DNA from 3 places in the Dyadobacter sp. AC419 genome. Region 1 is predicted to be linked to each of the others. Evidence: riboswitches for the same ligand, from Rfam matches in the RefSeq annotation. Region 1 holds a riboswitch; each other region holds the start of a gene.
The links. A riboswitch is a leader RNA that binds a small molecule or an ion and turns the genes downstream of it on or off. The one in region 1 is predicted to bind cobalamin.
Positions count from the first base shown of each region.

Region 2: linked by a shared signal. The riboswitch ahead of metE (5-methyltetrahydropteroyltriglutamate--homocysteine S-methyltransferase) and the one ahead of AC0IYG_RS14405 (cobyrinate a,c-diamide synthase) in region 1 are both predicted to bind cobalamin.
Region 3: linked by a shared signal. The riboswitch ahead of AC0IYG_RS03680 (TonB-dependent receptor plug domain-containing protein) and the one ahead of AC0IYG_RS14405 (cobyrinate a,c-diamide synthase) in region 1 are both predicted to bind cobalamin.

Region 1 is NZ_CEEDCD010000019.1:175,559-185,581, reverse strand. Features, by position in the region: gene cobN (cobaltochelatase subunit CobN) at 1-3,356, opposite strand, end outside; gene AC0IYG_RS14405 (cobyrinate a,c-diamide synthase) at 3,353-4,675, opposite strand; cobalamin riboswitch at 4,856-5,042, opposite strand; cobalamin riboswitch at 5,110-5,360, shown strand; gene AC0IYG_RS14400 (hypothetical protein) at 5,488-6,114, shown strand; gene AC0IYG_RS14395 (TonB-dependent receptor plug domain-containing protein) at 6,117-8,282, shown strand; gene AC0IYG_RS14390 (HD domain-containing protein) at 8,540-9,133, shown strand; gene AC0IYG_RS14385 (hypothetical protein) at 9,160-9,648, opposite strand; gene AC0IYG_RS14380 (hypothetical protein) at 9,648-10,023, opposite strand, start outside.
Region 2 is NZ_CEEDCD010000018.1:184,226-194,248, reverse strand. Features, by position in the region: gene AC0IYG_RS13265 (D-2-hydroxyacid dehydrogenase) at 1-778, opposite strand, end outside; gene AC0IYG_RS13260 (hypothetical protein) at 950-1,225, opposite strand; gene fumC (class II fumarate hydratase) at 1,458-2,858, opposite strand; gene AC0IYG_RS13250 (glucosamine-6-phosphate deaminase) at 3,006-3,737, shown strand; gene AC0IYG_RS13245 (acyltransferase family protein) at 3,839-4,225, shown strand; gene AC0IYG_RS13240 (acyltransferase family protein) at 4,218-4,958, shown strand; cobalamin riboswitch at 5,129-5,347, shown strand; gene metE (5-methyltetrahydropteroyltriglutamate--homocysteine S-methyltransferase) at 5,470-7,791, shown strand; gene AC0IYG_RS13230 (acyl-CoA thioesterase) at 7,866-8,252, shown strand; gene AC0IYG_RS13225 (hypothetical protein) at 8,593-9,483, shown strand; gene AC0IYG_RS13220 (carbamoyltransferase family protein) at 9,713-10,023, shown strand, end outside.
Region 3 is NZ_CEEDCD010000008.1:55,209-65,231, reverse strand. Features, by position in the region: gene AC0IYG_RS03710 (valine--tRNA ligase) at 1-308, shown strand, start outside; gene AC0IYG_RS03705 (DEAD/DEAH box helicase) at 333-1,670, shown strand; gene AC0IYG_RS03700 (tetratricopeptide repeat protein) at 1,739-2,479, shown strand; gene porU2 (putative type IX secretion system sortase PorU2) at 2,518-4,350, opposite strand; gene AC0IYG_RS03690 (hypothetical protein) at 4,338-5,492, opposite strand; gene AC0IYG_RS03685 (YncE family protein) at 5,669-6,751, opposite strand; gene AC0IYG_RS03680 (TonB-dependent receptor plug domain-containing protein) at 6,815-8,785, opposite strand; cobalamin riboswitch at 8,782-8,984, opposite strand; gene AC0IYG_RS03675 (DMT family transporter) at 9,046-9,984, shown strand.

The DNA.
Region 1 (10,023 bases):
ATGCGCGGACGGCCTAATTCAGAAAGCGGGATCATTGCTACACCCGTGATCCTGCGGCTTTCGGCTTGCCAAACCGGCCTTACGCCCAGCAATGCAAGCACTTCGGCCACGTCGTCGCCGTGTGTCCGCATGGCGCTTGTGCCCCATATGCTGATGCCGACGCGCTCGGGATAGCGATCTGTTTCTTTTAAATGTCTGTCAAGCACTTCTTTGGCGAGTTGCTGACCCACTTCCCACGCGGCTTTGGAAGGCAAAACCCTTGGATCCACTGCGTAGAAATTGCGGCCTGTCGGCAAAATATGCGCCATTCCCCGCGTTGGCGCCCCGCTGGGACCGGCCGGAACGTAACCACCGCTCAGTCCATGCAGCAGGTTATTGATCTCATTTTCAGTCTGCGCGAGATTAGGAACCAAATGTTTACAAACAAATTCAAGGATCTGATAAATGCCTGAAAGTCTGCGATCTGCGGGGGGAATGTTGAATGTTTCAAACAATGTCTGGTTAATCGAAGGAACCTGGAATCCGTATTTCATTAATAAGGTAAACAAATGCTGCGACAGCTCGTCAAATGTTTCCAGCGCATCTGAGCCCGTCAAAACCGGGCGGCCTGCGAGTTCCTGTAATTGTGGAGAAACGTGCGTGAGTCGCTCGCCTTTTCTTGCCAGAATCAATTCGAGGTCAATGTTAAAGCATGCGGCCAGCTCCGACTGTAAACCTGGCACGTCGGCATTAGGCAACCTCGTCAGCGCTTGCAGCATATCCACAAGTGATTGATCCAAAGGCATTTCACCCAGCGTATGCAGACCATTTCTGATCTGTGCAGCACCCAGTTCACACAAATAGCCGTCAATGTCTTCGATCAAATGCGCTACATCTTTTCCATCCATTTCGGCAATGCTGACCGGCACGCCTTCGGGCGTCATTTCATCATCCCAATCGTGCTTGTGATCGCCATGATCGCGGCTGAGCATCGCCGAAAGGTCTGCGTCCAGATTGGTTTGCTTGATCAGTTCCCAGATCTGCCTTTGCAAAAGCGGTAACTTAGCCGGGTCCAGACTTTCAACCTGATAATATTCATCCACCAACTGGGTGAGCTGCGCAAGCTCTCCATAGGTGTCCGCAGACGTCATAGGCGGCATTAAATGATCAACCACGACTGCATGCGCGCGTCGTTTGGCCTGTGAACCTTCGCCCGGATCGTTGATAATAAACGGATAAAAAAGTGGCATATCCGCCAGAAATGCATCCGGAAAGCAGTTTTCGGACAAGCCAATTCCTTTGCCCGGCAACCATTCCAATGTGCCATGCTTGCCTACGTGCACGATTGCATCAGCCTGCCAGTCATCGCGCAGCCAGCGATACAATGCATAATAATGGTGCGTTGGCGGCAGGTCGGGCTGGTGGTAAATGGCGTCGGGATCCATGCCGTAGCCGCGGGGCGGTTGCAAAGCCACAAATGCATTGCCCAGATCCAGTCCGGCCAATGCAATGTGCATGTTATGCACATAAGTTTCGCCCGGCGGCGGCCCCCATTGTTTGACCATTTTCTGTCGCGCCTGCTCGGGAAGTTCTTCAAACCAATGTTTATATTGATCAATTGCAACACGGCCCGGCGCGAGCGCAAGCTGCTGCGGCGTCAAATAATTTTCATCATACGAACAGCGGTCGATCAATTCGTGGATCAACGCCGTTCCTGATTCGGGGAGATTCGAAATTTGATAACCCTCCGCCATCATGGCATTCAGGATATTCATTAAAGAGGCCGGCGCATCGAGCCCGACTGCATTACCAACCTGCGAAGCTTTTGTATTTGAATTGGTAAAAATAAAAGCAATACGTTTTTTGCTGTTGGGCAAATGTCTCAATCTTGCAAATCGGGCCGCCAGCCCTGCAACGCGGTCAACACGGTTTTCAACGGCCTGATAACCTTTATTTGTGATGCCTTTTTCCTTAAAAGAAACCGGAACCGTGATAATGCGGCCGTCGAATTCAGGAATAGCGACGTTCATGGCGGTGTCCAATGGATTCAATCCGCGCGAGGAAGTTTCCCAGGGGCCGCGGCTCATGCCGCTCGTAATGGCTTGTAAGATCGGCACGTCCAGCGCTGTCAGGGACGATTGCGGTTTGCTGACCGTCCCCGCAGGCTGTAAGTCCGTCATGGCAAAAGATATTGTATTCACCAGCACATCCAGCTTCACGGAATTTTCGAAATATTGAAAGGCCTGCGGTTTGCCGGTGTTCGGATCTATGGATTTTAATGATGATGTAAAAACGGGAAGGACATTCAGCCGCTGATCTTCCAGCGAGCGGATCATGGCATCCACAAAACCGGTGTTTCCACTAATCCAATGTGCACGATAGAATGTTAATCCGGCCGTCGGGAGCGCGTAATCGTGATATTTCAGCCAGTCAGAAATGTCTGCGTTCTCGGGCAAATCGGGATGATAAATACCGTGCTCAGGCAATGCTGCCGGCGGCTCCGCACCAAAGTCGGTGATGAGCAAATGGTCTGACAGATAGCATAATAACGAATACAAATTGGCATAACCACCTGCATTCAGGTAATGCAATGTTTCCTGCAAAACATCAGGCGTAACCGTGGATAAGGCAGCAAATTCGGGGTTGAATTCGCCGGTTCCACTGACGACGATCAGATATTGCCCGCGCTGATTGGCAAGATGAACGAGCTGACTGAACCCAGGAATCGTGCTGAGCCTGCCATGAACGCGGACGACAATGATCTTTGCCTCAGCCAGTTCACGTTCCAGCAATTGCGCCATTTGTTCTTCACTTCTGATCCCGGTGAGGCTCATGCCCATGGTTTTGGGAAAATCTTCGGGTAAAATCTGAATCGTGCGGTCGAGGGCCAGCAGGTCAGTGTCGGCGTGGGTCAGGAAGACGATGCCTTCTGTGGGTTGAGCGACAAGGCCGGCCAATGTTGCATTTTCGGAGCCTTTCCAGGTGTAAAATTGAAACACATATTCGGCCAGGTCAGCAGGTGGCACGAGATAGCGATCGGCCTGAACCATGCTTTCGATGTAATCAAAAATGGCCAGGATCTGCCAGTCATTATTAATGGAATGAAACCAGACTGAATGTCCGTCAAACAGCAGCGTTACCACATTAGCCAGCGTGCACGGTCCGAGGCAGCCGCCTTTGGTCATGTGGACCTTGTTGCGAAGCTTTCGTTTCAGCCATTCGGTTTTGTAAAGCTCCACCGGAACGGGCGCATATCCCCTATCCACCCGCCCGCAGCAGCATGCATTATAGCAATAGGATAAATGTCCCCGGCGCTGCACGAGGTTGATCGACTTTCCGTCGGCGCGGGTAATCCGCTGGCGTTTGATTTCTTTCATAACCGCGCCAAGCCTTTCATTTTCAATAGTTTATTGATGAAATGTTCGTTCTCGCCCCAGTACACGTGCATATAGGAAGCGAAGGTTTTTTTGTGTCTGTAAAGCCGGGTGTTTGTTTCAATTCCTTTTGCATTGAGGAACTGGACGGGCAGTTCTTCCAGCTTATTGGTGTCAAAATCTGAGTAATGAAACTCGTGTCCTTTGTATGCCAGATCTTCCCAAATGGCAGTGCGGTAACCCAATGTCATTTTCGTGTTTTGCATGGTCGTGCTGCATTTGAGCGCGCCGGCCACAGCAAATGTTTGTCCATTATTATCTGTTAAATTTTCACCCAAATACATTAACCCGCCACATTCAGCGTAAGTCAGTCCTCCACTTTCGCAGTAAGCCTTAATGCTTTCACGCATGCTGTGATTATTGCTGAGCTGCGCTGCATAAAGCTCCGGATAACCACCGGGCAAATACAGAAAATCAGCCGGCGGCATTGTGTCATCGTGCAGCGGACTAAACCATTTTATTTGGCCAAAAGCGGAAAGCACCTGAATGTTCTGGTGGTAAGTAAATGCAAATGCCTCGTCGCGGGCGATTGCTATTTGCAAGTTTTGTTTTGGTAAAAAAGCGGTTTTAAAATGAACGTGACGCTTTGAATGTTGAGTGATTTCCAGCAGGCGTTTTATATCAACAGTTGCTTCAATTGCCTGCGCTGCATTTTTGATAATTGCCTCATAATCAGTTTCTGCTGAGATATGTAGCCCTAAATGCCGGGAAGGGATTTGAAGCGCCTCATTTTTTGGCAGATAACCCAATGGCTCAATGCCTACATCTGCGCAGGCATCTTTCAAGAAACTATAATGCGATGCTGTGTTTACGAAATTGAAGATCACACCGACAACATTGATCTGCTTTCTGAAATTTTTCAATCCATAAAGCAGCGGCGCAACAGAATAGGCCATGGATCTTGCGTCCATCACGAGGATTACGGGAATGTCGAGCAGCCCGGCAATTTCCGCACTGCTTCCTCTCATTTTGTCGGCCCCGTCAAACAAACCCATCACGCCTTCGGTAACCGATACGTCCGCATCTTGGGAATAGGACTGATATTGTTCCTGTACATGACTTTCAGAAGCCATGAATGTGTCCAGGTTGATGCTGATATTTCCCGAAGCATGCGTGTGGTGGATCGGGTCAATGTAGTCCGGGCCGCATTTGAAGGGCTGCACGGTTAATCCCCAATTTTTCAGCGCGCGCAGCAATGCCAGGGTAACCGTCGTTTTACCTGAATTGCTTGATGGTGCTGAGATCAGAAAGTGTGATTTCATGCCGTTGCTTCCATTCTTTTAACTGACATTGAATGTGTTAAAAGCTCCTTGCATCATTTTCACGATGCGATCAGAAGAGGAAGCCAGCATGTCGTGCAGGAGCACGCCTGTTGCAGTTCCGGGTTGTTAAAACCACGAAAAACAGATATCCGGACCGACTTGCTTCATCTCGCGAAAGCATCGTCAACTTTGAAAAAGGCAGGTCTCCTGGCTTGTAACATTCATATCATCCTTCCCGGGTGTGCACCCAGTGGACAACTTTTGATATAAACTTTTTGCGTTACTTACAGTTGCGCGACAGCTCGTGATTCTCACACGGTTCCCTATTAATTTACTGGTTTGTAAAACCTGTCTCTGTTGGAAAAAAGAATGTAAAGAACTCGTTATTGGGCCAAAGATATGGTAAATGTTAACAAAGTAGATTAAAAAGATCTAGCTTTGCCGCTTCATTTGGTGTCCGCCTTTGGCGGAATTAAAAGGGAATCCGGTGTAATTCCGGAGCAGTTCCCGCTGCTGTAAGTTCAATTTACAAGCTTCTGACATAATGCCACTGGGGTGCAATTTTGAATGATAGAATGATAGAATGAATGAATAAAAACATTCAGTCATTCAAAATTCAAAATTGACCTGGGAAGGCGTTAGAAGTTGAACGAGCCAGAAGACCTGCCAGTTGAGAATATCCGTTTTGCTTTCGGGAAGAAAGGCGATAGGATGTCGGCAGGGCGTGTGCGTCTTTGCCCCTCCTCTTGTATGCTCCTGTTTCCAATCCGGATAAGTTCAGTGCCTTTTTGGCGAAACCTTATTCGATTGTTATGGTCAATTACTTACTTGTCGATTCCCTTCTTTTAGGCATCCAGCATTCTTTTGAACCCGATCATATGGCGGCCGTTTCTGTGCTGGCCATTGACGAAAAGCAGGGTCCGGCGCGGCGCTGGAAGCTGATCTGGCGGTCGATGCATTGGGCGCTGGGGCATTCTTTGAGCCTCATTTTGTTTGCAGTTTTGGTGCTGCTGCTTAAATCCCAGCTTTTGCTTGAAGTCTCCGGAAAAGTTGAAATGCTCGTCGGGCCTTTGATGATCTGGCTGGGGATTGTGGCGATCAGGCGGAATTTCTTACCACGGGATGCACGAATTTACACGAATCCGCCGCAGCAGGTTAGCCGCTCTTTTTGGGTGGGCATGGTGCATGGACTGGCTGGCACGGGCGGGGCTTGTGCGGTGGCGCTTACCCTGGCGGCGAGTGATGCGCAGACTGCTGTCTGGATCATCATCATTCAAAGTTTAGGAATCATTCTTTCCATGTCCGCTTATGGCTATTTTTTTGCTTTATCAATCAGCCGGTATGTCTCCAAACGTGAGCAGTTTTTCCGGATAGTCAATTATCTCGTAGGCGCTTTTTCTATTGTCATCGGAGCAATCACGCTCTCCAATTCATTTTAATATTGAAAACATTTACTTACCAGATCGCAGCATTGCTGGCGATTTCGCTTTGTGCAAAAGCACAGAATCCAGTTGCAGATTCCAGCAAAACCAATTTGCTCAACCCCATCGTGGTCACCGCCACACGCTTTGAAACGCGGAAGGAAAACCTGGCGCAGCAGCTTACGATCATTTCCAGTGAAGACTTAAAACTCACCCCTGCCGCTGACATTACCGACATTGTGCGCAAGCTGGCGGCCGTCAACGTGATTCAATATCCAAACTTGTCATCCGGCATCGGGATCCGCGGATTCCGGCCGCAATTTTCGGGGCTCAATCAGCGGACATTGCTGCTGATCGATGGCCGTCCGGCGGGGGTTACCAATTTATCGCAGATCAATTTGAATGGCATTGAGCACATTGAAGTGCTGAAAGGGCCTGCGTCTTCTTTGTATGGTTCACAGGCAATGGGCGGGGTGATCAACATTATCCGCACCAAATCACAAGGCCCAACCAAGGGAAATGCATTTGTAGAATATGGCAGTTTTACAACAATGCAAGCCGGGCTTAATGCAGGCGGTAACCTGACCAAAAAGCTCGACTATGATGTTTCGTTCGCATATTTTCAGCGTGCGAAGGATTATAAAATAGGAAAGAATAATCTGCTCCGGGATCTGTTTGGGTTTGAAAATGCACAGAAAAATTACACGGATATTCCGGTCGAGCAGGTGGATGAAACGGTTACGGACGGACAGCGCAGGCCATTTACAAACCTGCATTATTACACGGGTCGGGCGCGGCTGGGCTATCAATTGAGCAAAAACTGGCGGGTCGATGTAAGCGGAGAAAATTTTGTAGCGAGAAACGTTGAATCTCCCGGCGAAATATCATCCGGAAGTGCGGAGGCGAGTAAAAAAAATAACGACAGAAATGCGGTTGACGTGGCTGTTTCGGGCATAATAGGAAATCATGAACCGAGCTTAAAAGTCTTTCATGGACAGGAAAATACGAAAAACTTCACGCTCAATGTTGCGGGAAAACCAGTAATGCCGTTCCGCTCGGCCGAAGGTGAAAACCAATGGACCGGGGCACAAATTAAGGACTCCTGGAAGATCGGAAAGCACACGATCATGCTGGGTTATGATTATCTGAACGCCCAGACGAGCAGCCGAAGATGGAGCAATGATACGACCGAGCGGGCACCGACGCAGCCTGCCTATTCGATCACTTCGTCGGCTTTTTACGCACAAGCGCTTTTGAACTATAAAAAATGGACGCTGCAACCGGGTGTGCGCTATGACAATATTACATTCAATGTAAAGGAAACAGCACTTTTGCCCACTTATCAGGCTGGCAAAAAAACAACGCCATTCGTTAGCCCGAGCCTGGGAATCACCTATGCGCTTACCTCAGATCTTCGGCTGAAAGTGGCTACGGGCAGAGCATTCGTCACTACGGACGCTTACTCGGTGGCGGGTTATAATGAGGTTAAAGATTCCAAAGGAAGGATCGCGGTCACGGCTGGAAATCCGGATTTGAAAAATGAAAGCAGTTTAAGCTGGGATTTCGGGTTCCAATATAACAAGCCAGGTTCCGGGCTCGCAGCAGGGCTTACTTACTTTTCAACGAAGGTTAACAACCGAATTGCGAAGATTATTAATGTGGTTAATGAGCCGCAGGGCAGTGGCGAGGTCATTGTTTCGCGGGCGACATTTGTCAATGCAGCGGACGCGGCGATCCAGGGAATTGAGACGGAAGTTTCGTTCGATTTTGGTGTGTTTCAGGATTATCGCTATTCATTCAAAGCATTTGTTACGGGCTCATCCTTGCTAAAAGCGAAGGAACTGATCGTTGGAACAGACGCTTCTGCGGTGGAGCGTGACATTCAGAATGTGGCTAAAAATACATTCAATTACGGCGTTCAGTATGACAACCGGAAATGGCTGCAATTGCGCCTTTCCGGAAGATCGGTCGGCCAGCGCAAAGACATTGATTACACCGACCCGATCAACCCGGAAATTGAATATCCAAGCTACGCAGCAATGGATTTTGCGGCATCATTCAAAGTCAATGCGCATCATTCACTTGGCCTGAAAATCGCCAATCTGACGGATGAGAATTACTACGAAAAACGCGGTTACAACCTGCCGGGAAGAGCGTTTTCGATGCGTTACAATTTCTCCTTTTAATGCGTAACTGACTTATTTCTCAACCTTATTTTTTGCTCTAAAATAAAGCACAGCGACTACAATGATCGCTACAACGAGTAATCCAATGGGTACAAACATGATTCAGATTGTTTAGACTAATCGACGGCATCGATCAGGTGTTGCAAGTTTTTAAAAGTTGCAGGTCGCTTATAAAAACTGTTCCACCGTGCCCGGGATTATTTACAGGCGCGGGTTAGATTTGTTGGCTAAATTGCGTTACCATAATTTTTTTCCAAATGCTAAACGAAGATCTGATCAGGCAAATAGATTTTATCAAGGAAATTGATAAACTAAAATATATTCAGCGCCGGACAAAACTGTTCAATAGCGACAGAAATGAGAATGATGCGGAGCACAGCTGGCATCTGGCCATGATGGCCGTTATTTTATCCGGCCATTCAAATGCTTCCATTGATGTTTTAAAAGTGGTGAAAATGGTTTTGATACACGACATTGTCGAGATCGATGCGGGCGACACTTTCATTTATGACACCGTCAAAAATCATGTTAACACCGACCTGGAAAGGGCAGCGGCTGAAAGGATTTTTGGGTTACTGCCAGAAAAACAGGCACAAGAGCTTATTGCTATTTGGGAAGAGTTTGAGGCTGGCGAGACGGATGAAGCAAAATTTGCAAAATCAATGGACCGCCTGGAACCGCTGCTGCAAAATGTTTCCAACAACGGCGGAACCTGGGAGGAATATAATGTTGATTACAGCAAGGTTTATGAAAAGAAACAGGTCATCAAAAACGGTTCTGTTTCGATTTGGAATTACGCTGAACAATTGATTGAAGACAGTGTCACAAGTGGAATTTTAAAGAAAGAATAGACCACAGACGAACGTCTTTTAACAAGCTATATGCCCGAAATCGTGTACTGTATAGTCGTGGTGTAAGTTTTTGCGGGAAGCATGACGGACATGCCTTCTATCTTATATTGAATGGGCACATTGTCGCGGGCATAACCAAGGCCAAGATTTCCGCTGAAAAATGCCTGCGGCATGGTGGTAACTTCCTTATAAGTCAACCCACCGTCTAAAATGGCCCCGCCGGTTCCGTTTCCTGTCCGGATTACGTAAATTTTAAGCCCGGAATGCCAGTTCGCCGTGGTGGATAGTTGGACATTAACCGTCCAGAAAAGCAGCGCATTGATCTTCAATGTGGTTTGTGCGACGAGACTTGTTTCTCCATAAACCACATAATCTTTACCTGCTTTCGTCACAGAAGAAGTTAATGTTGAAACGGTCCAGGTCGCGCCTAAGGGCAAATTGGCGATGCTCAGTGACTGACCAAAACCGCGCTCGGCAAGGAACAGCAGGAATGTTATGAATGCTAATTTTTTCATCAGTTGTCGACCATTGTATATCTTACCGTTACCTGGGAAGTTCCGCTGCGGATCTTGTCATAACCGTCAATTTCCAGAGAATAGGTCAGCCTAAAACCCTCTCCTGCGCCGGTGCCCGTGTATGCCCCCTGAATGTTGCTGATGAATGTTGTGGCAATGTTTGTCAAAAGGATGCTGCTCGTCACAGTTATGCTGCTGCCCGTAAGTCCCTGCCCTGTTCCTGTGTATGTGGCAGTGGCCAGGCGCAGATTAATGCCCGCCGGAAGTGTTCCGATAACGTCGCCTTTGATGCTGCGCGATGCGCCGGGCGTCACAGCGGAAGTGAATATCAGCCAGTTAGTTGCGCTGGGCATCCCCGTTCCTATGATCGTGCCG
Region 2 (10,023 bases), on a different contig from region 1:
CGTTTTCCATTTTCCATAATGGACTGTCAGCAGGCAACGGTTCTACTTCGGTCACATCCAAAACCGCACCTTCCAGCAAACCCGAATTCAGTGCTGCAATGAGCGCCTGTTCGTCCGTCGTGCTTCCTCTTCCAACGCTCGCATAAACGCTGCCCGCTTTCATTTTGGAGAAAAACGTTTCATCAACAAAATGATGCGCCGTGCCCGGAAGTGTGTTGATAACTAAGTCTGCGTGGGGCAATTCATTATAAAGATCTTCTTTGCTGAGCAAATCCGCCTCTGGTGAAGTCCTGGCCATTAAATGCGTAGAACAACCGAAACTTTTGAGAATAATATTTACAGAAAGCCCGATTGTGCCAGCGCCCAGAATGACCACATTTTGTCTGAAAAGGATTTTAAGTTCAGCCCGGAGTTTGGAGCCTACCCATTCTGATTTTTGTTTAAGCAATGTAAGCGTGTCCAACCCACGATAGAGCGCAAGCACGCCGCCTACGATCGATTCCGCGCAAGGCCTGGCAAACCAGTCACCCATGTTGGCAACTTTCACGCTCTCGTCGATTTTTACAACTGAATATTGATCAAAACCAGCAGAATCCAGCTGCCAGAATTTCAGGTTCGGTAATGCATCAGAAAACCATTCAACAGGCGGATTTCCCAAAATATAATCTGCATTTTGAAACGCCAGACCGGCTTTCTTCTTCGCTCGTTGTCTCAGTCCGGAAATGAACGGTATTTTGGGATTGTAATGCCTCGCTAAGTTTATTTCTGAGCGATTCATCCAGCATGGAATAGCAGTAGATGACCATTTGTTGTTTTTGGTTAAAGAAACAAAGTAAAGAGTTTTACCTGTGTCACGGGCGCTTTTGGTTTTTAATCTTAGCCAGAATTTTCTTTCCTCTTGCACGGAAAGCAGGTTTTTCAAAGTCCATCGACTCTTCAATAATTATACCTAACTCGTTTCTGATCTCAGGATAAAGTTTGGATAACTTGTCGAGAATAGTAGTGAGAATGTGCGGATAGCAACGGCAATGTTCCTGTTTTGGATCGATTCAAAACAAACATCCATCACTTTTCCATGCACGGCCGTCGGAATTTCAATTTCCTGTAAAATACGAGCGCTGTTCCGGATCACCGCATCGTGCACGTCTGTCCGGGAAAGCATATCCACGAGCGATCCAATGTGCGGGACAATCATTTCGGGGCAGTCCATTGAAGCAATGCGCACGCTCAGCGCTGCGCGCTGGGCCAGTCTGTAATCCTTTGCAAGGAAGCAGCCGATCAGTTCCTGAAAGTTTGCCGCGTCCTGGCAAGCATAGGCAGCAACTTCTGTCGCCCGCCTTTTTGGACTGCATCGGATCGGCCATCAATGTGCGCTCAATGTTCATAATGGTCACGATATGAAAATCAAATGCTCCGTCGTTTCTGGCGGAGCATTTGATTTAATTAAGCATTGGAAATTACTTGTTGTCGCCAACCATATCCTCCGGTTTCACCCACGCATCAAAATCTTCCGGCGTCACATAACCCAGCGCAACTGCCGTTTCTTTTAATGTTGACCCATTTTTATGCGCTGTCTGAGCGATCTCCGCAGCTTTATAATAACCGATTTTTGTATTCAAAGCCGTAACCAGCATTAATGAGTTGTTTACGTGCTTCTTGATATTTTCATGCAACGGCTCAATGCCCACAGCGCAATTGTCATTGAAGGAAACGCAAACGTCGCCGATCAGACGAGCCGAATGCAGGAAGTTGTAGGCCATTAACGGTTTGAAAACATTCAGTTCAAAATGACCATTGGAACCGCCGATTCCAATCGCGACATCATTGCCCATCACCTGCGCAGCCACCATTGTCATGGCTTCACATTGCGTTGGGTTCACTTTCCCAGGCATAATAGAGCTTCCCGGCTCATTATCCGGAATGTGGATTTCACCAATTCCTGAACGCGGACCAGACGAAAGCATGCGAATGTCATTTCCGATTTTCATCAGGCTCACAGCCACTGTTTTCAATGCACCATGTGCTTCAACAATCGCGTCGTGCGCTGCTAATGCTTCAAATTTGTTTTCGGCAGTGATAAAAGGAAGGCCGGTTAACGATGCAATGTGACGCGCTACATTTTCCGAATAACCGTCTGGCGTGTTAATGCCTGTTCCAACCGCAGTTCCGCCTAATGCAAGCTCAGAAAGGTGCGAAAGCGTGTTATATATGGCCCGCAAACCATGGTCAAGCTGAGAAGCATAACCCGAAAATTCCTGTCCCAATGTCAGTGGCGTGGCATCCATGAAATGCGTCCGTCCGATTTTCACCACATTGCGGAAAGCCTCAGATTTTGCCTTTAATGTGTCTCTCAGTTTGATGATTCCGGGAATCGTAACGTCAACCAATATCTTATAGGCCGCAATGTGCATGGCCGTTGGATAGGTGTCATTGGATGATTGCGATTTGTTAACATCATCATTCGGATGCAAAACTTTCGTTTTGTCACCCAGCTCGCCGCCTTGCAAAACATGGCCGCGGTAAGCAATTACTTCATTGCAGTTCATATTCGACTGCGTTCCCGAACCCGTTTGCCATACGACTAATGGAAATTGATCGTTTAGTTGGTCTGTCAGGATTTCGTCGCAAACCTGTCCGATCAGGTCACTTTTTTCTTTTGGAAGGATGCCGGCCTCATAATTGGTGATGGCTGCGGCTTTCTTCAAATATGCAAATGCCTTGATAATTTCCTTAGGCATTTTGTTGATATCCTGTGCAATGGGGAAATTTTGGATCGATCGTTGGGTCTGTGCGCCCCAGTAAACATGAGCCGGCACCTGCACCTCACCCATGGTATCTTTTTCTATGCGGTATTCCATTTTTTTATTTTTCAGAATGAACAATGCGGATTAAAGCGGTAAAGTTAGGATTGGACTTTCAGTTTTTGGTGTTTTTCGAGGATAAATGTTTCTTGCTCCAAAAGAATGTCAGGCTGACCAATTTTTTAATCACATTTTATTTAAATTATGAAACCAAAACTCAACGTTTATCAGGATTATAAAGCAATGAGCCTTGCCGCCGCCGAGCGTGTAATGGCTTTACTTTCCAAAAAACCCAATGCGGTTATTTGCCTGCCGTCCGGCAGCACTCCTCTGGGCATGTTTGAGATTTTGGTTTCTGCGAACCAGAAAGGCATGACAGATTTTTCCAAATGCATTTTCATTGGCCTCGACGAATGGATCGGTTTCGGTGCAGATGACGACGGGGGATGCAGGAATTTACTTAATAAAGATTTTCTTAGACCAATCGGTTTGCGGGAAGAACAGATCGTCTTTTTTGACGGCAAAGCGCACGACCCGGAGGAAGAATGCGCGCGCGTCAATAAAGTGGTTGCTAGCTTGGGCGGGCTGGACCTGATCCTGCTTGGCGTGGGCATGAACGGCCATTTGGCTCTGAATGAGCCGGGAACGCCGTGGGACAGTTACGCGCACATTTCGGAGCTTGAAAACATAACTAAAGAGGTCGGTCAGAAATATTTTAAGCAAACAACAGTTATTAATCAAGGCATTACGATCGGAATCAGGCATATTCTGGAAGCGAAAACGGCCATTCTGATGGCGTCGGGCAGCGCAAAAGCAGCGGTAATCAAGCGGGCGCTGGACTTTCCGGTGACGACAAGCTTTCCGGCCACGGTCCTGCAAAATCACCTTAATGCCGAATTTTTGCTGGATGAGGAAGCTGCAAATCTGATCAGTTAAAAACCTCAAACCATTCATAATCAGTCAATGCTTTTTACCCATTTTAAGCAGTATCCAATGCAGTGCGAGTTTATTTATTGCGGCTTAATTCCCATGAATAGATGCAAAAACAAGCCTATTTTTCTCAACTGGATGGCCTTCGGGCAATCGCGATCCTTCTCGTCATCCTTTATCATTGGTTTCCTGAAAACACAGGGATCAACAGAATCGCCAACGGACCGCTTGGCGTGACGCTTTTTTTTGTCCTGAGCGGCTTTCTTATCACCCGTATTTTATTGCTAAGTAAAAATGCCGTCGCTTACAACGGCATTGCACCTGTTTATAAAAACTTCATTATCAGGCGCGCTTTGCGGATTTTCCCTTTGTATTATTTGCTGTTGTTTTTCGTTTGGCAGGCCAGGTCAATTCATTTTATTCTCGCCCATCCAAACAGACTTTTACACAGATCCCGCACATTATCTTCTTTATATTTCGAATTTTTTGCTTGAAAAAACAGGCAACTGGTCCGACTTGCTCTCTACATTATGGTCGCTGGCCGTTGAAGAGCAGTTTTACATTTTTTGGCCACTTATAATATTAGCCGTTCCCGTGCGGTTTCTGGAAAAAGTCATTTTTGCAACCATTGCATTGGGCATTGTAAGTCGCTTGATCCTTTCATTTTTTGGTCATAACCTCGGCGTGCTGATGCCGACTTGCCTGGATGCATTCGGGTTAGGCGCGCTTTGGGCTTTCGTTTTGGTTTATGACAGGTCTCCCGAAGCCTTTTTGCGTAAGCTGAAAATCTTTTCGGCAGGCGGATTTAGCCTATTTCTTTTCTTCTGTTTCAGGCAAGTGGATTCCGTGCTGTTTACGCTGTTTTTCAGGACGTCTATGGCGTTGCTTTGTTTATTTTTTGTGGCGCACGCCAGTTATGGAAACGGTTTTAAGTCCGTCGGAGGCAAAATTTTGGACAACAGTTTGCTTCGTTACATTGGCAAGATCAGCTATGGCATTTACATTTATCACATGATCATTCCTGCAATATTGCTGCCGGTTTTTGTAAAACTGGTTCAAAGAATATTCAAGATCGAGCTCATTGTCACCGATGTAATGGGAAGGGCGCTAAGCCTCGTACTCGTTGTTGCTGTTGCATCTTTATCCTGGTTTTGCTTTGAGTCGCCGATTAATGGTTTGAAACGATATATCAATGTCAATTCGCTCCGGTTGCGCCTAAACCGGTGAAATGCATTCATTTTTGTTCAACAAAATTCACTTTTGGGCACTTGCAAAACCTTTGCAAAAAGATATTTTATCCCTTCGTATTTATCAATACGAACGCCTTTCACTTAAAACACGGCCTGTTTAGCGCTCCCAAAATTTTCATTTTAACTTTACCCCGTTCTTAATGAACGCCCGTCAATCGGGGTAGTGGTTTTCGCTGTTGGAGCCCTCAGCCAACTGAGCAGAAATTAAAAAGGAACCGTGTGAAATTCACGGGCAGTCGTGCTACTGTAAGTATTGGTTCTGTGTAATGCAGAACAGATTTTTACCCTCGTGTCCCATTGCCTCGCGGCGAGAAGGGCGGTAAAAGTGATACAAGCCAGGAGACTTGCCGCTACGCTCAATGACTATTTCCTCACGATTGGGAAATGGTTACGCATTGATTTACAAAACATTATGCTGGATAATTTCAGGAACAACATTCCTGGACGAGATTCCTGTGCTCTATTGTTAACTCTTAAACACGAATGCTATGTTATCACACAACCTTGGTTATCCACGCGTTGGAAGTCAGCGCGAGCTCAAAAAAGCCAGCGAACAGTTTTGGGCCGGTAAAATTGATCGGGACGAACTGCAAAAAGTCGCCCGCAAAATCCGCCATCAAAATTGGGAAATGCAGAAAGCAGCTGGTTTAGACTTTATTCCTTCCAATGATTTCTCATTGTATGACCACGTTTTGGACACTTGCCTCATGGCCGGCGCAGTGCCGGAGCGTTACCATCAATTGATAGACGGGAAATCGAATCGCGAGCTGGATTTGTATTACGCTATGGCGCGTGGCGTTCAACGTGATGGGCTGGATATCAAGGCGATGGAAATGACCAAATGGTTTGACACCAATTATCATTATCTGGTGCCGGAGTTTATCAAAGACCAAAAATTCAATCGCTATTCCGACAAGGTCATTATAGAATTTGAAGATGCGCTGCATAAAGGCATTTTGACCAAGCCAGTGCTTGTGGGCCCTGTAACTTATCTTTTGTTGGGAAAAGAAAAGGAAGCGGGTTTTGATAAAATTGATCTGCTGGATAATCTTTTGCCGGTTTACATTTCCGTATTAAAGGAATTGGCCTCACGCGGCGCGGAATGGATTCAACTGGACGAACCAGCGCTTGTGCTTGATTTGAGAGACGAAGACAAACTTGCGCTGCAAAGTGCTTATGCGCAAATCCGGGAAGCCGTTCCGAAGTTGAAGATTCTGGTTGCAGCTTATTTTGGTGCGTTGGAAGAGAACCTTTCCACGGCAACGAGTTTGCACATTGATGCATTGCACATTGACCTCACGTGTGGCGCAGAAACTTTGCCCGAAATCCTGGCCGATGCAACATTTGTAAATTCTGCCAAAAAGCTTTCACTAGGCATTGTGGACGGCAGAAATATCTGGAAAAATGATTTCAAGAAGTCGCTTGATTACATAAAGCAGGCAATTGATGTTTTGGGAGAAGCCCGTGTGATGATCGCTCCCTCTTCTTCCTTATTGCATAGTCCGCATGATTTGGACCTTGAAAAAAATGAAGCCGTCTTAACGCGGGAAATCAAGAACTGGATGGCTTTTGCTAAACAGAAATTGAGTGAAGTTGCAGCATTAACGCATCTGGCTCAGACGGATTGGACCGCTAATGCGCTATTTATTGAAAATCAAAAAGCGCTAGAAAGCCGAAAGACTTCCGCATTGATTCACAAACCGGAAGTGAAAAAACGCGTTGAGGGCGTTACACAGCAGGATTTTGACAGGCAAAATGCATTCAATGTCCGCCAATCCATTCAGTTGGAAAAACTGAAACTGCCGCTGTTCCCGTCGACAACAATTGGCTCATTCCCGCAAACCGATGAAGTGCGTCAGTTGAGGGCAAATCTGAAAAGCGGAAAGCTGACATTGGAAGCCTACGAGGAACGCATTAAGGAAGAAATTGTGGCCTCATTGCGCTGGCAGGAAGCATTGGGCATTGATGTGTTGGTTCACGGCGAATTTGAGCGTAATGATATGGTCGAGTATTTTGGAGAGCGCTTGTCTGGATTTGTATTCACGCAAAATGGCTGGGTGCAGAGTTACGGCAGCCGCTGCGTGAAACCGCCGGTTATTTTTGGGGACGTCGAACGGCCCGCGGCTATGACGGTGAAATGGTCTGCTTTTGCACAAGCGAATTCAGAAAAGCTCGTGAAAGGCATGCTAACCGGGCCGGTAACGATTCTGCAATGGTCATTTGTGCGTGACGATCAGCCAAGGAAAGACACCGCATTCCAAATCGGACTTGCAATCCGGGATGAGGTTGTGGATCTTGAAAAGGCCGGCATTAAGGTGATCCAGATCGATGAACCGGCGATTCGCGAGGGCTTGCCTTTGCGGAAATATGCATGGCGCAACTATCTGAAATGGGCCGTGGACGCATTCCGGCTGAGCGCTGCGGGTGTTGCCGACCAGACCCAGATCCATACGCATATGTGCTATTCCGAATTCAATGACATCATTGATTCGATCGCAGCAATGGATGCGGATGTGATCACGATTGAGACTTCGCGGTCACAAATGGAGCTGCTGGATGCATTTGCCAACTTTAATTATCCCAACGAAATAGGACCGGGCGTTTATGACATTCATTCGCCGCGCGTTCCTACGGTTGATGAAATGATTGTTTTGCTGGAAAAAGCATTGAAGGTAATCCCTGCAAGAAATCTTTGGGTTAACCCCGACTGTGGCCTGAAAACAAGGAAATGGCCGGAAACCGAAGCAGCATTGAAAAACATGATCACGGCCGCTAATCTGCTGCGCGAATCAGTTGCAGTTGAACAATAATCCGATTTTTACAAAGAGTCAGGAAACGCAATTCCTGACTCTTTTTTACATTTGCGTGACCAAAAGCTACAATTTTGACATTAGAAGAAAAGATTCTTGCCTCAGAAACCCGCGTATTTAAGACGGTTTTTCCTAATAACACAAACCATTACGACACACTTTTCGGCGGCACCGCCCTGTCGATGATGGACGAAATCGCATTTATTGCAGCCACCCGGTTTTCAAGATTGCGCTGCGTAACCGTTTCCTCCGACCGCATTGATTTCACCCATCCCATCGCCGCAGGGACCATTATTGAATTAGTAGGAAGGGTAGAAACGGTCGGTAACACCAGTATGAAAGTGCGCGTCGATATTTTCGTTGAAAAAATGTACGAAGAAGGCCGCGAAAAGGCAGTTACGGGCATTTTTACTTTCGTTGCGCTTGACGAAGATTTGAAGCCTACAAAAATTACATTTTAGCGATTTAAACCGATTGCTCATCGTAAGTCACCGGAGGATAAACGGATTGTGTGCAGAGAATTAGGTTGGTCCATTTTGCGATCAACTAATTGCACAATATGCGTATTCCTATTGCTTTCTTCGGAAGTGTTATCTTTCCCGATCGGCAGAAAACTTATCTAATAGCCGTTATTGCCGCTGAGGAGGGCTCTATTCCATGATTAGGAAGATAGCCCTGGCGTCAACATTTATTGTGATCTTGTTTGTCTTCTCAGAGCTTATCTTTCGTTTAGCGCTGACTTGCTTCGGATATCCGTTCCTGCTTCCGGCTCGTTATCTCCAACAAAATTATTATCCATTTATGGAGTCGGTCGAACAGGCGAAGCTGGATCACGGGCCAAAAACGAGGAATATTTTAATTCTTGGCGGATCTGTGGTCAATACACATTGGTCAAGACTGGAAATGCGTCTGGATTTACATTTTCAACAGGCTTATCCTGAAATCAAAAAGTTTAAGTTCTTTAATGTTGCAATGCCAGGGCACAACTCGCTTGACAATGCTATTAAATACAGGATGCTCCGGCACCAGAAATTTGATCTCGTAATATACTATGAAGCAATTAATGAAAACCGCGCAAATAACATCACGACGGAATTGTTTCGTGCAGATTATGGTCACATTAAATGGTATGATGAAATCAATTTGTTGCTGAGCCATCCGGAGATGAAGTTCACCGTCATTCCTTACGCTTTGCATTTGACTTGTAGTGCGCTGCGCAACAAATTATCTAAGAGGCTCTACATTAGTAATGATCAGGTGGATTCTGATTTCGCTGAATTTGGAAAAGACATTAAAACGGCCTTGCCTTATTATCAGAATTTGAAAAGCATTGCCAGCATTGCCGATCAAAAACACGAGCCGCTGTTGCTCGTCAAATACGCGTCTTACTTCCCTCCCGGAGTTAGTCTCAATGGCGGGCCGGACGATAAAAAGTATTTTACTCCATGTTACATTGTTTCACCCGTGACAACCTGGGGGAAACCTGAACATATAATTAAAGGAATAGCGACGCATAATGCAATGCTCATGAAAGTGCAGCGTGAACATAAAACTCATTTCTTGGATATGTCAGTGGCTTTACCCAAGGATTCAACCATGTTTTGCGACGTTTGCCACCTGAGTGAGCAAGGCGCAAAGCAGTTCGCAAAGGAGCTTTCCAAGTACATAATATTGAAAGAAATCCTCCGTTAAATTCCCCCGCCGTTTAATTGATCTCTTTTTATCTCTTGAACGTAGATATGCATAAAACCTAAACTTGTGCTAGCTTTGTACTCGATTTGAGCGAGAAAATTCATCCGGTTTTCTGTAAGTAGCTGATAGCCAATGTTGTCGAAAAGTTTTTTTAAGGAACACGCTATCGTGCGATCTTGTTGTAAAGGCCTCTGTCAGATTTTTCGTAATGGTAATTTTAATTTGTTAAATGAAAATTTTAGGCATTTCAGCTTTTTATCATGATTCGGCAGCAGCTCTTATTGACAACGGAGAAATTGTTGCAGCAGCGCAGGAAGAGCGTTTCACACGAAAAAAACATGATCCTGGTTTTCCGTCCAATGCAGTTGCATTTTGCCTCGAATACGGTGGACTTACCATTAATGAATTAGATGCGATCGTCTTCTACGACAAGCCGCTACTGAAATTCGAAAGACTTCTCGAAACTTATTATGCTTTTGCTCCAAAGGGTGTCAGGTCATTTTTAACTGCAATGCCCGTTTGGATTAAGGAGAAGATGTT
Region 3 (10,023 bases), on a different contig from region 1:
AAAAACTGGCCAATGTTGAAAAGATCAGTTATGTGACGGGAGAAGCAGAAGGAACCGCATTCAGGGTGAAGTCTGATGAGTTTTTTGTGAATCTGGCAGACGAGATCGACGTTGAAACGGAACGCGAAAACTTGCAGCGCGAACTCGAATATACACAAGGTTTCCTTGATTCTGTGATCAAGAAATTGTCCAACGAACGCTTCGTTCAAAATGCAAAAGGGGACATCGTCGAGAAGGAGCGCCAGAAGCAAGCGGATGCCGAAGCGAAGCTGGAAACGCTGAAAGAAGCACTTGCGAGGTTGGGTTAGTGCTAGTTTTCGTACCTTTGCGCCATGCAGACTACGCAAAACAATTTTGAGCAATTCAAGCTTAACCGTCAATTACTCAACGCAATTGAAGAGGCCGGCTACACCGAGCCAACGCCAATTCAGGAACAAGCGATTCCGCTGGCGCTTGCCGGACAGGATATTCTGGGCATTGCCCAAACAGGAACAGGAAAGACAGCAGCCTATACATTACCGCTTTTAATGCGGATCAAATATGCCCAGGGGATGCATGCCCGGGCTTTAATTATGGCGCCGACGCGTGAGTTGGCGATGCAGATTTCGGAAGCAATCGCGCAACTGAGCAAATACACTGACATTCGTACGGTTGTTTTGTTCGGCGGCGTCGGAACGAAAGCGCAGATAGAAGCCATTCGAAATGGGGTTGACATTATCGTTGCCACGCCAGGCAGGTTTATGGACCTTTATTTTCAGGAAGAGGTGATTGTCAAAAACCTCAATGTAATGATCCTGGACGAAGCCGATAAAATGATGGATATGGGCTTTATGCCGCAAATCCGAAAACTGCTCGAAATCATTCCTACAAAGCGGCAGAATATGCTTTTTTCGGCAACGTTCTCAGATAAGGTCGAAAGACTTTCTTTTGAATTTCTCGAATTTCCCACACGTATAGAAGTCACTCCACAGGCCACAACGGCCGAAATGGTTTCCCAATCGCTTTATGAATTGCCCAATTTCCGCACAAAAATTAATCTGCTGACGCATTTGCTCAAAGATCGTGAGGCATTTAACCGTGTGTTGATCTTTACGAGAAGTCGCAAAGTGGCCGGTCTCGTTCACCAGAATTTATTGAACAATGTGGTCCGCGAGGATGAGCTGAAAGTCATTCACGCCAACAAAGGACAGAATACGCGGACGAATGCAATGGAAGCATTCAAAGAAGGCTCTGTGCGGGTTATGGTGGCAACGGACGTGGTCGCGAGAGGGATCGACATTACGGAAGTGAGCCATGTTATCAACTTTGATGTGCCTCTGATTTACGAAGATTATGTGCACCGCATCGGGCGCACCGGACGTGCAAACCGCATTGGTCAGGCGATCACTTTTATGACGATGGCCGATGAATATCACATTCGAAAAATAGAAAAAATGATCCGGATGGAAATCCCCCGACTGGAACTTCCTGAGGATCTTGAAATTGCTCCAACCCCTGTCAGCGAGCGCCAGGACATGCTTCGGGAGATCGATAACCAGAAAAGGAGAGAAGATCCGACCTTTCTGGGAGCCTTCCATGAGAAGAAAAATGTGTATCGTCCGGCTAGCAAGACGACCGCAAAAGGCGGGCAAAATCGACGGAATTCTTCGGGAAGAAGTAAACGCAGATAATGCAATACAATCTCAATAAATCCGTTTAACTTGAACAATAGAAAACCTGTTTCTCTATTAAAGTTACTATGAAAGAATCTGTTGTTATTTGGCTTGCTATTCTTATTCCAGTCTTTGGCTTTGCTCAAAACACCCATCTCGCGAGCGCAGCGCCAACCACAGATACGAATCTTGCCCAAAAAAGACCGTTGGATTTAAAAGAAAGACGCGTCTTGCCATTGTTTGGAGAAGTAAGTAAAACCTCTGAGCAAATAGATGAAGAAATCCGGTTTCTAAGCGAGTGCGATAAGTCTTTCACGAGCCGTGCTGAGGCAAGCAGTTTTTTCACTGCCCGCGCATGGGAATATCTGCAGGAAGGTTCTTTGGACACAGCATGTTACCGTTTCAATCTGGCTCATCTGCTCAATGACAAAAATGTAGAAACTTACTGGGGCCTTGGTGTGATTTCATATCAGCGTGAAAACTGGGTTGACGCAAAACGCATGCTGAGCCGTGGAATAAGTCTTCAGGGTGAAAATGTGCCGTTATTAGTTGATTTATCGACCGTTGATTTAAAGCTTTACGCCATTTCGAGCCGTAAGGAGGAACTGGACGAAGCCGCTGAGCTGCTCAACCGTGCCACTGCATTGGATTCCACTTATGCATTAGGGCAATACAATCTGGCATTGCTGCATTACAATCTGAATGATCTTGATAAATCCTGGGAGCATTTGCATAAAGGACGTGCACTGGATTTCAACCAAATGAATCTTGACTTTGTTGAACTTCTTAAAGCAAAAAAACCTGATCCGCAAGGTTTCTTCAAATAAGATCAGCCGCTTTTCCTTCTTGTAACTAACAACTCAGATTACTTCGCTAGTAAAATTCTGCCGGTTCGCACATCGAAAGGCTCTTTCTGACTGTTTATCAAAAAGACTTTATAAGTAAAAATTCCTGACGTGCTTTGCGTTGGTAACCAAGTCCACTCATTGGTTAAGGACCACATTGGGAATGAGATGGTTTTATCTTCAACGACATTTCCCTTTTGGTTAAAAATCAAATATCTGACTGATTTCAGGTCAGACTGCTTTGCTGATTTAAGCTCAAATCGCAAATAATATGATGCCGGATTGGGGCTTACCACTAGTTCAGCGGCCTTATCATCCTGATCACTCACCTCAAAACGTAGCCGGTAAGGCTCAGCAACTGCATTGCTGCTCAGATCTCTTGCATTGACTAAAAGTTCATAATGACCTGTTTCAAGTTTTGTTAAATATTTCACTAGCAAACTATTAATTCCTGTGGAGTCTACGACAATGTCGTTTTTTGAATAACTAACTGCTTCAAAATCGCAGTCGTTGTTATTGCATCGCTTGATGAAAATGTCAATGAGCGTCGTGTCTGGCAAGAGTGGCTTGTCATCCGATAAGCGAAGTGTAATTTCCGGATTAGGCCCGATTACTTCATCTGCTTTAAGTAATCTGCCGTTGAAAGTTACGTTGAGCAGCGGAGCTATCATGTCTTCATTTTCAACCGGGTCTATGATGTTCGGTTTATCAACAAACCGCAGCTTTAATGCAGGATCGCCTTGCAGGACGGTTTGGTGCACGTTGGCGATGCTGTAAGGGTCTTTATCGTTTGCTATAATGTCATTTGCGACCGCAAGATGAATCTTGCCGATAGACAAATCGGCCGTCTTTGAGTCCGTAAATATGTGGTGATAAAGGCGCTGTAAATACTTGGAGCCCGGGCTGACGTGGCTTTCGAAAGAGTTGGCGATAATTGCAATGGCTCCTCTGTCCGGTGCCAGTATCCAGTCAAGCGACAGAGAAATCCGGTCACTGGATTTTGGCTTTGGATTGGCTTTGCCGTTAAATACATTGCCTACGCCGCATCCATTAAAGTACATCAAAGGATATTTATACGGATTTTTATAGCCTCTTGGCGCATCCGTAATAAACCCAATGTCGAGATCCGTCACCCAGTTAGAGCCGTGACCAAAAAAGGTGATAAGCCCCACGCCGGCGTTTACATCTGCCGTAATGTTGACCGGCTCGGTTTCACCCATTGCTTTCTGCTTCACATATTGCTTCACTTTTCCCTGAACCAATCCGCCCGTAACAACCGGCACCAGCGACTCCAAACTTTGTCGCAGCTGTGTGATTTCACCGACCGTTTTTCCACCATTCAGATGCAGCACATTTTTCTTCCAGCTCGTATCTTCCGCGCGGTCATGCTCGTAATCTTTTACTTTTTGCAAATAGTCTAAAATGCTCTGATTGTTCAATGCGGCAAGTCGTCCGACCGGAATTGCGGGGACATTCGAAGGAGCGCCTGCCAGACCTTCGACAAGCAATGCATCGGATGCGGGAAAACCGATCGTGGGCACTTCGTTAGGCAATTCCCGCTTCATTCTTTCATTAAATGTAATCGACTGACCGATCAGGAAAAGATACTTGTTCTTTCCTCCTTCTGTAAGCATATAAGACATGAATCGCTTAATCGCAACGGGACTTGGCTCGCCATAATTGAATTGATTATAAATGTCCTGAATGGTCGCGATCACTGGCTTAAAACCGCCGCCTGCGGGAGATGAGCGATATTCCGAAAACCTGGATGCGCCACTTCGAAGGCTGTCGGTTGTGATAATGATGTAATTGGGTTCCTTAGGGGCGAATGCTTTGAAATTTACTGCTGCAATTTTTTGAGGAGCAACATTAACGAACGCATTCGCGGCGAAGAAAACTTGTTGCTTCGTTCCTTTCTCGGAATCATCAAATTTTCCGGCATGCCTTTGATCAAAACAGGTTGGTCCGGATCTGAAACATCAAGCATTGTGAAGCCAGCCGATGCGTTTTTTATCGCAACCCTGCTCCACGATTCTTTTACAGGATCAAATCTCAATGTTTTGCCAGAGCCTTTGTCTAAATTTATTAACTGCGGATATTCCGTTGATAAGTAAGTCACGGAAAATCTTTCAAGACGATCTTTGATAACGGACTTAAATGCTAAAATTCCGTTCTGGTTCACGTCCATATCTTCTGCTTTGAGCTCAAATGTGTATTTCTGCGCGTCGAAACCAGAACTTTGAAGCACATGCACCAGACGCAAAGACGCCTTATTTTTCCCGACATACACTTCAATCTTTCGCTCATTTCCACTTCTGCCGTGAACCATTAAATGCAGTAATGACTTTTGCACATTACCCGCAAAATGTTCCAATTTGAAATCTCTGAAAATTAACGAATCTGCTTTAATAATTGGCCCCGTTTTGCTGGCTCCCGACTCGAAGAAACTATTCATAATCAAAGGCTTGATTGCGCTCATTGTGCTCAGCGAATAGGATTCTGAATATTGCGTCACTGTGATTTCCTTATGAAATGTGAGTACAGGAATTTGATTATTAGCAGGTTGTTCGACAATTTTTGTTCTCATGCCTGCCTCGCTACCAACAGTCAGAAAATAGGAACCTTCATCCGAATACATGCTGAAATACGGGTTAGTGCGGGCGCTCATGGGCCTGTACAACAGCGAATCACTCGCACCATCATTGGTTACAGCATAAAAAGCAATCTCGTTATTCGCCGTGCTGACAATGGCAACTTGCTTTCCTCTTCTCCACAGTTGAAGTTTGTCTGGAGAATTTGTCGGAAAGCTTTTAGGCAAAGACGAAAACGGGATGCGATGTAAACCTTTTTCGGTTATCCCGATTTTTACGTAAGGCTTACCATAGCGAATCCAATTATTCGCATATGGAGCACTCCATTGTGCAAGGGCTGCAATTTGAAACAGCAGTGCACCGAAGAAAATGAAAACTGATAAAGACTCTTTTTTTAAGCGCATGTATTGAGAAACAGAGGAATTGCACACTGCTGCAAATAATGCGATCAATCAATTAATCGGCCCAATCCAATGAATTAACGGCTTGGCATCGATTATTTAAAGGCGAAATGTCTTGGGCCAAATGCAAAAAAGCACACGACGAATCGCCGGGTGCTTTTCAAAATGAAATCAAAAAATTACTTGAAGAAGAAGCCGGTTGGCGCGACATTCACTTTAACCGAGTCAACCAATGTGCCGTCTGCACGGTAACGCACTGCATAGCCAGCCTGCGCATAAGAAGGCGTAACACCCGCGTAGATCAAACCTTGCGATGGGTCCACTGCCAGGCCTGAGAAAAGGCGTTTGATAAATGGCGTTGTAACATTGATTTGCGCATCATTAATGCCAAATCTGTAAGTTTCTCCGTGCGACACATAATTTGCGTCGCTATATGATAATGTGAAGAAAACACTTCTGCGGTCGGCGCTGAATGCGAAATTTCCAGCCGATTTGCTTGCGTCGGCACCCATTGTTAATGATGCTTCAGAAGCGTAAGTGTCAGGATTAATGCGGATGGCTAAAATGCCGTCATTTACCCAAAGTTTCCCATTCGCATCGATGCCGATTGGTGTCGGAGCGTTTGTGAAAGTGATGGTTTTTTCGACTGTGTCAGTGGATGTGTTAATCACAGAAAGTGTGTTCCCCATTCCGTAAGAAATCGTCCCCACAAACAGTTTTCCATTATTAAATACGAGCGTTTCAGGTCCAGACGCGATGTCGATCTTTTTGGTGATTTTGTTGCTAATCAGGTCAATTACAGCAACGTAACCTGTTTTATAAGCATATCCTTCGTTGGTTCCCCAGCATGAAACATAGGCTTTATTGTTTGGCCCAAAAACCACTTCGCGCGGGTTTTCAATGTCCGGTGCACCGATGGATGCAATCGTTTTGAATGTATTGCTGTTAACAATTTCGATCTTGTCCAGTCCGGCTGCTGAATTGTCAACCAGCACGATCCCGACTTCACCAGCGGCAGCATAACCTTGCACGCCACCTTTCAAAGCAGTCCCGTTTGCCGTGGAATATATGTCAGCCTGTGCAGTGGTTTGTTCTCTGGTAAAGAATGAAATTGCGCCGTTATTTTGAGAGAAATTCCCTTCATTGATCACAAAAACGCCCTGAATAAAATCGCCTTTCGGAGCCGGATCGCTTTGATTACATGACCATGCAAAAAAGGATAATGCTGTAAATGCTGCTAATCTGGATAACTGTTTTTTCATTTTTTGTTTTATTAATTGTAAACATTTAGCTTCCTAAACCGCCTGAAAGTTCTTACAAAACCTTTATTCGGCCGCAGGAAGGGAATTGTAACTCAAAATTAAGCTCAGCGCAAAGCTTCTGCCGGGCATTGCATTGTTTCTTACATTTAAATAGAACGTGTTTGCGAGATTATTGATCTGCGCCTGCACCCGCATTTTTGCTATCGCAGAAACAAAAGTATACTCAGCCAGCAGATTTGACAGCGTGTAACCCGCTAAATATTGTGAATTATCGAATGTGCTGTAACGCTTGCTAAGCGTCTGAACCTGTCCGGTCAAGCGGGCATTTTTATATTGCAAAAATGCGTTAACATTGCCGGAATGCATCGGCACAAAAACAAGTTGCTTCCCGATAATGTCTGAGGAATAAGCGTCGTAAGCCTTTTCCTGCGAGCTTTTATTCAACGCATAATTTGCATTTAAACCCGCTTTCCAGGCAGCAACCTGATATTTCCACCCAAGCTGCACTTCAAGTCCGCGTGCCAAAACCTGCTGCAAATTTTCAACATGATAGGCGCGTGAAGGATTCCAGTAAGTCCAGTCTTTAATGCGGTTATGATAGGCGGTTATTGTCGCTGAAATGGAGTGGTTGCCTGGCAAAACAGCATGTTGTTCAAGCCCAATTTCTTTGTTCCAACCACTTTCCGGTCTGATATCCGGATTGCCCATATCTTTCCAATAACGCTCATTCAATGTTGGAACCCGGTAACTGCGACCGTAAGAGCCTTTTATTTTCAAAAGATAACCGGTGTTTTGCACCAATAAATATTCAGCGCCCAGCGACGGCGTAAATGGTGGATTAAAACCCGTCACAAAAGCCTGTCGCAGATTGGCAGAGATCAGCAGACGCTTTGTGGCTTGTAACCGGCTGAGTAAGAAGAGATCACCTCGGTTTTCAGTGAGCAAACCGGCTTCATAACCCGCCACTCGTGCCCGGTAATGTGTCCACTCGCCGCCCGCTTTGATCTGTAATTTGCCAAACTCAAAATCACGCTCCGCACGATTGGAAAACTTGTCGGTAACCGCATGGTCCCATTGGCTGTAATCTCCTTTAGCATAATCAATTATATCCCTGACCCATGCAGAGCGCAATGTTAAAAACTTGTAATTATAACGCAGCATTGTGCGGTAAGCCTCTGTCAATGTAAGCTCGCGTCCGGCCTGATCGTCGGGTGTGAGTGTAAGCCGGTTGCGGGTGAGCCACACGTGGGCGGAAATCTGGTGATCGTTTTTTGAGGTGAAAAACAAATCCTGCACAAGCCCGCGCTGGAAAGAATTCGCAGGAAGCAAAGCATATTGTCTACGCTCCGAGTAAGGAAAATGATTATTCATGCGGCCGTCATATGCACTGGTTTTTCCTGAAAAATTCCAGTTAGCATTGATGGGAGCTGCATAACTTGCTGTAAACTGCGTCTGATGGTTGTTAAAGCTTTCTTGTTGCCTGCCCAATGTTACGCTAAGGGCTTCCCTGGTCGGCGCGCTGCCTAATAGAATGCTTCCGCCAACCGCATCGGAACCCACAATGCTTGCAGAGGAACCATATTGAACAGATAATTGATCAAATCCGGCGACGGGAATAGTTGAAAAATCGGTTTGGCCCAAAATAGGCGAATTAATGTTCAACCCATTCCATAAAACAGCCGTGTGATTGGCAGATGTTCCACGGAAAGAAGCCGTATTCAGCTGGCCAGGGCCGTAATTTTTAAATGCAATGGGCGTGTAAAACGAAAGCAGGTCACTGATATTCTGGAAGCGGAATTGAATGAGTGCTGCCGAATCGATCTTCTGGATTTTAAGGCCGCTCATGAATTTTTCAGGAACAAAACCTTTCACAATAACAGGATCCAAACGGATGCTATCTTGCTGGGCGACAAGGATTTTTGGAATAAAAAGCCATGACACAATGGTCAAAATCATGAAAAATCTTCGATCAACGATCACCTGAGCTGATATGAATTGGCGTTTCACTTTTGTCTTTCCTCCGAAAACAAACATGTGAATTTTTTCTGGCAGGTCTCCTGGCTTGTCTTATTAATCCGCGGCCTTCCCGTTTAAAATACAGTGGCACTGGGGGTTGGATCAAAAAATTTGCAGACTTACAGTTGCGGGGACAGCTTCCGGATAAACGGAATTCCCTATTAAGCCTTATTGTTGCATTGAAGCAGCGTATGGCGCCAAAGTTGCAAAGGTAGGGAATTGAAGGGACTTTCGACTGTGGCCGTTATGGTTTATATTTGGCCAAAACCTGCATAATATTGGCTGCCCTTACCCAAAAACTTACTGTTAACAACTCTCAAAAAGGCATTTATTTAATGCTGGGAGCAGCCTTTTTCTTCTCATTGACATCTGCGATTTCCAAGTGGCTCGGGCGTGATTTTCACATTGTTCAACTGGTCTTTTTTAGAAATATCGTTGGCGTCGTATTTGTTCTGACCAGCATTTGGCGACGGCCGGTTCGTCAGCAAGGCGGGAAGTTGGGGCTGCTGATTTTCAGGGGTGTTGTAGGCACATTATCGCTTTACATGCTTTTTTACGCGATTCAAACATTGGGTTTAGGGCGCGCGTCAACGTATCAATACACTTATCCGATTTTCCTGGCATTGCTTTCCTGGCTGCTGATCGGTGAAACGCTCAATTCCCGGGAATGGGCGGCCATTTTTGTCGGATTTATGGGCATACTTTTCGTTTTCCGTCCCGACCTGTCCATTTCCTTACGCGACAATGCGCTAGGGCTTGGAAATGCATTGCTGACTGCTATTTCTTATTTGTCTATCAGGCAGTTAGGCATTGTTTACGACACGCGTGCGATCATTCTCTCGTTCATGCTGAGTGGCATTGTAATGCCCATTATTTCCATGCTCGTCGGAACTTATTATCCCATGGAACACCTCGATTTCCTCATCGGGACTTTTCGTTGGCCAACCGATGGATTTCAATGGCTGGGATTTTTAGCATTAGGATTAACAGCCTTGATGGGACAGCGAATGTTAACCCAATCTTTTACATTTGACAAAGCGGGCCGCGTGGCTGCGATTGGTTATTCCAATATTCTTTTCTCCGTTTTGATTGGTTTTTTGATGGGAGAAGCCATTCCATCGTTATCCATGCTAACCGGCATGATCCTGATTGTAGCGGGAGGAATAATGGTTTCTTTTGCCAAAAAGACGGTGATCGTCGCTGATAAAGCGGAGTAAGGTTCAACATTCTGCTGCTTATGGTTTCAGATTAGGCTG